Regions from separate parts of the Dietzia sp. NPDC055877 genome, predicted to be linked through region 1. Evidence: predicted binding sites of a transcription regulator. Region 1 holds the regulator's gene; the other holds the start of a gene.
What was found. Region 1 encodes LexA, which represses DNA repair genes until DNA is damaged. Its sites were predicted from a motif close to CGAACANNTGTTCG; they were not measured.
Positions count from the first base shown of each region.

Region 2: the regulator LexA is predicted to act here: its motif matches at 1,518-1,531, upstream of ACWGLC_RS09240 (DUF222 domain-containing protein).

Region 1 covers NZ_JBSHCV010000003.1:307,927-311,650, forward strand. Annotated here, with positions in the region: gene hrpA (ATP-dependent RNA helicase HrpA) at 1-677, shown strand, start outside; gene nrdR (transcriptional regulator NrdR) at 687-1,142, opposite strand; gene ACWGLC_RS05805 (hypothetical protein) at 1,254-1,496, opposite strand; gene lexA (transcriptional repressor LexA) at 1,976-2,644, shown strand; gene hflX (GTPase HflX) at 2,699-3,724, opposite strand, start outside.
Region 2 covers NZ_JBSHCV010000006.1:104,488-108,211, forward strand. Annotated here, with positions in the region: gene ACWGLC_RS09240 (DUF222 domain-containing protein) at 28-1,422, opposite strand; gene ACWGLC_RS09245 (IclR family transcriptional regulator) at 1,613-2,392, shown strand; gene ACWGLC_RS09250 (2-keto-4-pentenoate hydratase) at 2,389-3,174, opposite strand; gene kstD (3-oxosteroid 1-dehydrogenase) at 3,235-3,724, shown strand, end outside.

The DNA of each region.
Region 1 (3,724 bases):
ATCTCGTCGCACCGTCGTCGATCCTCCGGGGGCGCCCGGTCGAGCAACGTCTCGCCCTCAGCCAGTATCCGTACGGCGGCATCGATGCTCTGGTCTCGGATGCCTCTCTCGCCGTGTGCGCCAGACTGATCGCGAGCCGACAGGGCGCGCCGGTACTCGAGGCCGCTGATTTCCTGGAACTACGTGCCACCGCGCGGGCCGAGGTGCCGGGGGCTGTCGCCACCTCCATCTCGACCGTCGTGACAGCGTTGGTCCAGGCTCAGCAGGTCTCGGCACGCCTGGCGGAGTCTCCGCCCACGCTCGCTGACACTGTTCGTCCCTCTCTGGAGTACCTGACCGGAAAAGGGTTCCTGGCCCGGCATCCCGCGTCCGTGCTGCCGCATCTGGAGCGCCATGTCCGAGCCGTGTCGATGCGCCTGGATCTGGCGGAGAAGGCGCCGGGGCGCCACGCCGAACTGTCGGCACGGGTTGCCCGCTCGGAATCCACGGTCGAGGAGGCATGTGCTGTGCTTCGCGCGCGGCCGGGCGGCGCCAGAGCGATCCGTGACCTGCGGTGGATGCTGGCGGAATACCGGGTCGGGCTGTTCGCGCAGTCGCTCGGTACGGCCCAGTCGGTATCGCCGGAGCGGATCGGCAAGGCTGTCCGTACCGCACTGTCCCAGAAGTCCTCGCGTTGAGCCGGCCGGCTACCGAGTGTCGCGGCGCTCTTTGAGAGCGATGATCTCTCGTTCGAAATCGTCCGCCGAACTGAACTGCTTGTATACGGAGGCAAACCTCAGATACGCGACTTCGTCCAAGTCCTGCAGCGGCCCCAGGATGGCGAGTCCGATCTCGTGCGCAGGGACCTCGGAGGCGCCTCGTGCGCGGACCGCGTCCTCGACCTGCTGCGCGAGCCTGCGGAGTGCGGCTTCCTCCACAGACCTCCCCTGGCATGCACGGCGCACGCCTCTGACCACTTTGTCGCGGCTGAAGGACTCGGTCACTCCATTGCGTTTGAGGACCGTCAGCAGAGGCGTCTCGAGAGTGGTGAACCTGTGCCCGCATTCCGAACACTCGCGACGGCGTCTGATCGCCTGCCCCTCGTCGACGGACCGGGAATCGATCACCCGGGAGTCCTCGTTGTGGCACGTCGGGCAGTACATTCCCGTTCCGCCCTTCATTGACCGGATCTCACGCCCTCAGGTGAACTGCTCACCGGGACGGAGACGGACCATGTGCCGTCTCTACTCCAGTCTAAGAGGCCGACCACCCGATCACGCGTAGGCGGGCCCGCCGAGGAAGGCCAGCGCCAGGAGCATCGCGATCCCGAAAAGGACTCCACAGACGACCAGCGCCCACGTCGGCACGTCATCCACCACTCCCACGGGCGCCGTCGCCGGCGCCTGCACGTCGCACGCGCGCACAGACCCCGCCGATCGGACCACGATCCGACGACCGGGCACGACCGGGGCAGCAGAAGTCGAACGACCGCTCGCCGGTGATCGGTCGAATGCCACACCCCGGCGCTGCACTGACCGGCGTGCCGATACCGGCCGCGCGCGATCCGTGCTCACAGCCCCACCGGCACGTCGGCCCTTCGAACGGACCACCGGCCGGGTGCGTGAGGCGCCGGACGGCAGAGCCGACGCCGGCCGCCCGCCCCGGCCCCCCGAGTCCCGGACCGGGACGACGCCGTGTTCCCCTGCGCAGACCTCGGTCCAGCTCCGCGTGAGGTGCGCGTGCGACTGAAGCTCCTGAACGGACATGGCCACTCCCTACTCGACAGACTGTGCGACACGGAATCGCACGCTTGTGTGTGTTGCCCGAAACACCTGTTCGAACTCGAACACTGCCTAGAGTTGTATCACGCGACTCCGACACAGTCACCACCCGAGCGCGAATTTCTTCGAACAGGTGTGTGGCGCTTCGTTCCCGGCCCGTCTAGGGTGTAGACAAAGAGAGACGTCGAACATCCATTCGCCGAAGGGACATCGCGATGCCGAAACCGGACTTCGAGGCGCTCACGCCTCGTCAGAAGAGCGTGCTGCTACATATCCACGACACGGTGAAAGACCGTGGATATCCGCCCAGCATCCGGGAGATCGGCGATGCGGTGGGACTGCAGTCCACCTCCTCCGTCGCGCATCAGCTCCGGACCCTCGAGAAGAAGGGCTTCCTGACCCGGGATCCCCACAAGCCGCGGGCGGTCGACGTGCATGGCGTCCCGGGCCAGAAGTCGCGGGGTCGGCGCGCACCCACCCCGCCTCAGGGGCGCCCGTCCGGGGCAACGGAAGCGGTCTATGTTCCCGTGCTGGGGCGCATCGCCGCCGGGGGGCCGATTCTGGCTGAACAGGCGGTCGACGAAGTGTTCCCGCTACCTGCGGACCTGGTGGGGTCGGGGGAGTTGTTCATGCTCAAGGTGGTCGGCGAGTCGATGATCGACGCCGCGATCTGTGACGGCGACTATGTGGTGGTCCGTCAGCAGAACGTGGCCGACAACGGCGAGATCGTGGCCGCGATGATCGACGGGGAGGCCACGGTCAAGACCTTCCGTAAGGACGAGACGGGCGTCTGGCTACTTCCCCATAATCCCGCGTTCAGCCCCATTCCCGGCGAGCATGCGACGGTGCTCGGCAAGGTTGTCACGGTCTTCCGCAAGATGTGACGTTCACGAGAAGTCCCCAGTCCGGCCCGCGCCGCCTGCTCCCGGAACCCGGGCTCAGGCGGCGCCGCCGTGTGTGCCGTCGGCCAGGAACTCGGACACCTCGCCGGCCACCGACTGGGGCAGCCGCACCGTGATCCTCGTGCCCTCCTGCGTGTGCGCCTCAGCGAGAACCGCGCCCTCCGCGTGCACCCGGGAGATCACCTCACCCCGCCGGTAGGGCACGAGTAGCGTGACCTCAGTGTCACCGGAGGCAATGATGTCCATGATCGCCTCGAGGAGCTCGTCCATCCCCTCCCCCGTCGCGGCGGACACGAACACGCCGTCCGGAACCGCGTGATGCAGCTCGGTCAGCACCAACGGGTCTGCCGCATCGATCTTGTTGATCACGACCAACTCACGGGGCCGCTCGGCGCCCTGCTCCTCGACGACGTCGTTGATCACCCTGCGCACCGCTTCGATCTGGTGCAGCGGCATCGGATCCGAGCCATCGACCACGTGCAGGAGCAGTTCCGAATCGACGACCTCTTCCAGAGTCGATCGGAATGCCTCAACGAGTTGCGTGGGAAGGTGTCGGACGAAGCCCACGGTGTCGGTGAACACGACCGTTCGCCCGTCCGGGAGATCTGCACGCCGGGTCGTGGGGTCCAGGGTGGCGAACAGCGCGTTCTGAACGAGCACCCCGGCTCCGGTGATCCGGTTCAGGAGACTCGATTTACCGGCGTTGGTGTACCCGGCGATCGCGATCGACGGCACCGGGGTGGCACGACGGCGGTGACGCTTGGTGTCGCGAGCCTGCTTCATACCCTTGATCTCGCGTCGCAGCTTCGCCATCCGCTCACGGATCCGGCGGCGGTCGGTTTCGATCTTGGTCTCGCCGGGACCGCGCAGGCCCACCCCACCGTTGCTGCCGGCGCGGCCGCCTGCCTGCCGGGAGAGCGACTCGCCCCAACCCCGCAGCCTGGGAAGCATGTACTCCATCTGGGCCAGCGAGACCTGCGCCTTGCCTTCGCGGCTCGTGGCGTGCTGGGCGAAGATATCCAGGATCAGTGCGGTCCGGTCGATGACCTTGACGTTCACGGC
Region 2 (3,724 bases), on a different contig from region 1:
TCAGTAGAACACCAGAGAACTGACGCTTCAGGCGGGTCGGTCGCGTCTGTCCGTGCCGGGTGGGTTGGTGAGGTATCCGTCGGGTGAGAAGAGTCTGTCGTTGAGGATGATCTCGACCTGTTCCTGGATGCCCTCGCGTGCCCGGGCCAGTGGCCCTTTGGGTCGGGTGCGGTGTTGGTGTCCGGTGTCGGTGGTGATGATCAGCTCGCCCAGCGGCCCGGGCCGGTAGGAGTTGGTGCCGAAGGTCTTCTCGCGGTGGTGTTTGCGGCACAGGCACATCAGGTTCCACTCCAGGGTCGGCCCGCCCAACTCCGGGGTGGCCCGGTCGAACGCGATCACATGATCGATGTCGCAGTCCCGGGCATCGACCGCGCAGCCCGGGTGGCGGCAGGTGCCATCACGCAGCCGGATCCGCTCGGCCAACGCCGGGGAGAGGACGTACCGCAGTGCCCGCTCCGGGGCGTCCAGGGCGCCGGGGGCGGGGTCGATGATCTCGAACCGCACCCGCGCGTCATCGCCCTCGAGCAGTTCCTGGCACAGCCAGTCGAAGCTGGTGTACGCGCCGGTGACGAACTCCACCTGATCCGGCCGTCCCCGCGCGGCCGCGGCGATCACACTGATCCGGATCGGCTGACCGCTCGCGGCGGCGGCGTTACCGACCGTCGGGCGCGGCAGGTCCGCCCCGACCTGCACCGGGCCGAGCTCGATGCCATCAACGACCTCGGCCGGCCCGGCCGGCGAGTACACCGCCAACGCCGACAGTGCGTCAGCGCGGAGCTGGTCCATGGGCCGCGGCACCCCGTCGGCGGCGGCCGCGGCGGCATCGGTCTCGATCCTGCGGCGCAGCATCTCCGCGTCCCCGATCGGCAGCTTGGCCCACATCGAGGCCATCCCGTCGCGGCCCCGGCGAAACCGCACCGTGCGCGACTCTGTGGCCGCATCGACCGCGTCCTGCGCCGCCCCGGGATCCAGACGCTCCACGGCCCGGTCGATCATCGCCTCCACCGCCGACCGCGACGGCCGGTCACCACCGTCCAGATCGTGCCCGACGCGGGCCATGACCGCATCCTCCACATCAGAGACGATTCCGTCCGGCACCTGCGCCAACCGGCAGGCGATATCGATGGCCAACTGCTCCGGCAACAGCCCCCGCCCGACCATGGACAGCATCCGCGGCAGCCGGGTGTGGATCTGCACCCCGGCCATCACCAACCGGCCCGCGTGCCAACACGTCAGCTGACACGCCGCCGCCATATGGTCACGGGCCCGCGCCTGCGGATCCAACCGCGCATACCCCGGCCGCCCCGAATCGTCGGCCTCAGCAGCCCGAGCCAGCTGCCGCACCAACAACGCAGCCGCTTCCAACCGCGTGGCCCCGGCCCGATTCTGCGCCAGCGTCGCCGACCGCGCCGCCTCGCTCACAGCGGCAAGATCCTCGCAGCAGGAGGACTCGGGAACCGCAGACAACGAACCCGCCGACGTCGTCGTCATCATCGCCACCCCCGCCGCACATCAGTAGAACGTATGTACGACCGTACCCGCCGTCCCACTATCGCGCAAGTGTTCGAATCAGACCGGGCACTGTGTCGGAGCATCGCGCTACACTCGCTACATGACACAGCCCCCCGCGTCCCCCGTCGATCGCGCCTTCGACGTGCTGCGCGCGACGGCCGCGGGCAGCGGCGGCCTGACGTTGAGCGAACTCGCGCGCGCCACAGGGCTGGCCAAGTCCACGACACTGCGGCTCCTCGCCGCGCTCGAGCGCAACGGCGCGGTCACGCGGATCGGCCAGCACTACCGGCTGGGTCCGCTGATCCACGAGCTGGACCCGATCCCGGTGTCGCCGGAGTACGAGCGGATCCGCCGGGTCCTCACGCCCTTTCTCGCGCACCTCTTCGAGGCCACGCGCGCGACCGTCCACCTGGCGACACTGCACCGCGACGAGGTGGTCTACCTCAACAAGCTGCACGGGCCGCGGCCGATCCCGTCGCCGTCACGGATCGGGGGCGGGCTGCCCGCGTATTGCACGGGGGTCGGCAAGGCGATGCTGGCGTTCGACGACGAGGCCGCCGCGCGGGTGGCCCGGGGGCCGATGGTGGCGTGGACCGACACCACCGTCACCTCGGCGGACGCGCTGGCGGTCGAGCTCGCCGAGATCCGGCGCAGGAGGCGATCGTTGGACCATGCCGAACTCACGCCCGGCCTGTACTGCGTGGCCGCCCCGGTTTTTGACGACGACGCCGCCGTCGACTCCGGACCGGCCCCCGGGGGAACTCGGGCGGTTGCGGCGTTGTCGGCCAGCGCGGCGGACGAGAGCGCGCTGGCCCGACTGGAGCCGCTGGTCACCCGGGTGGCCGTGGCGGCGGGGCGTGCGCTCAACGCAGACCGCTAGCGGAACTCCATCGAGACCGAGCCCAGCCCGGCAAAGTCGGCGCGGAAGGCGTCGCCCGGGGTTGCGTCCATGGCGCGGATGGCGGTGCCCGGCAGGATCACGTCGCCCTTGCGCAGGCGCACGCCGAACTTGGCGACGGTCGAGGCCAGCCAACCGACCGAGTTGAGCGGGTTGCCCAGCACCGCATCGGAGCGGCCGGAGGCGAGGAACTCGCCGTTCTTGTAGAGCGTGGCCTCGATGGCCGCCACATCGATGTCGGCCAGGCGCACGCGGCCGGAGCCCACCACGTAGCCGCACGAGGAGGCGTTGTCGGCGATCGTGTCGCCGAGGGTGATCTTCCAGTCCTTGATCCGCGAGTCGATCAACTCGATGGACGGCACGACCCACTCGATCGCGGCGGCGGCCTCCTCCTGGGAGCAGCCCTCCGGCGGGATGTCGGCGCCGAGGATGAAGCCCACCTCGACCTCGACGCGGGGGAAGCAGAACCTCGCCGCCTCGATCGGCGTGCCCTCGGGGTACTCCATGGTGTCGAGGAGATGGCCGTAGTCGGGCTCGTCGACGCCCATCATCTCCTGCATGGCCTTGGAGGCCAGGCCCACCTTGTGGCCCGTGACCACGGCGCCCGCGTCCAGCTTGCGCCGGATGTTGACGAGCTGGATCTCGAACGCGTCGTCCGGGGTCAGGTCCGGGTGGTCGTCGGTGAGCGGGGCGATCGGGGTCACGCCGGCCTCGGCGTCCCAGAGTCGCTGCGCGAGAGTGGCACGGGTCTCCTCGTTGAGCATGAGGGGGATGCTACCTGGGGCGTCTGGCGCGATTGCCATCAGTTCTATAACGTGTTCTACATGGCAGACCAGGAATTCGACGTCGTCGTCGTCGGCAGCGGTGGAGCAGGCATGACGGCCGCCCTCGCGGCAGCAAAGAAGGGCCTCAGCGTGGTCCTCGTTGAGAAGGCCCCACACTACGGAGGCTCCACCGCCCGCTCCGGCGGCGGCGTGTGGATCCCGGGCAACTCCGTGCTCCAGCGCGACGGTGTGCTGGACACCCCGGAGGCCGCCAGGACCTACCTGCGGTCCATCATCGGTGACGTCGTGGCCCCCGAGCGCATCGACACCTACATCGACCGCGGCCCCGAGGTGCTCGACTTCATCCTCGCCAACAGTCCGCTGCAGCTCGAGTGGGTCAAGGACTACTCCGACTACTACCCAGAGGCCCCCGGAGGCCGCCTAGGCGGCCGCTCGGTCGAGCCCCGCCCCTTCGACCTGAACCAGCTCGGCCCCGAAGCCGACAAGCTGGAGCCGGGCTACGCCAAGGCCCCGGCCAACATGGTCGTGA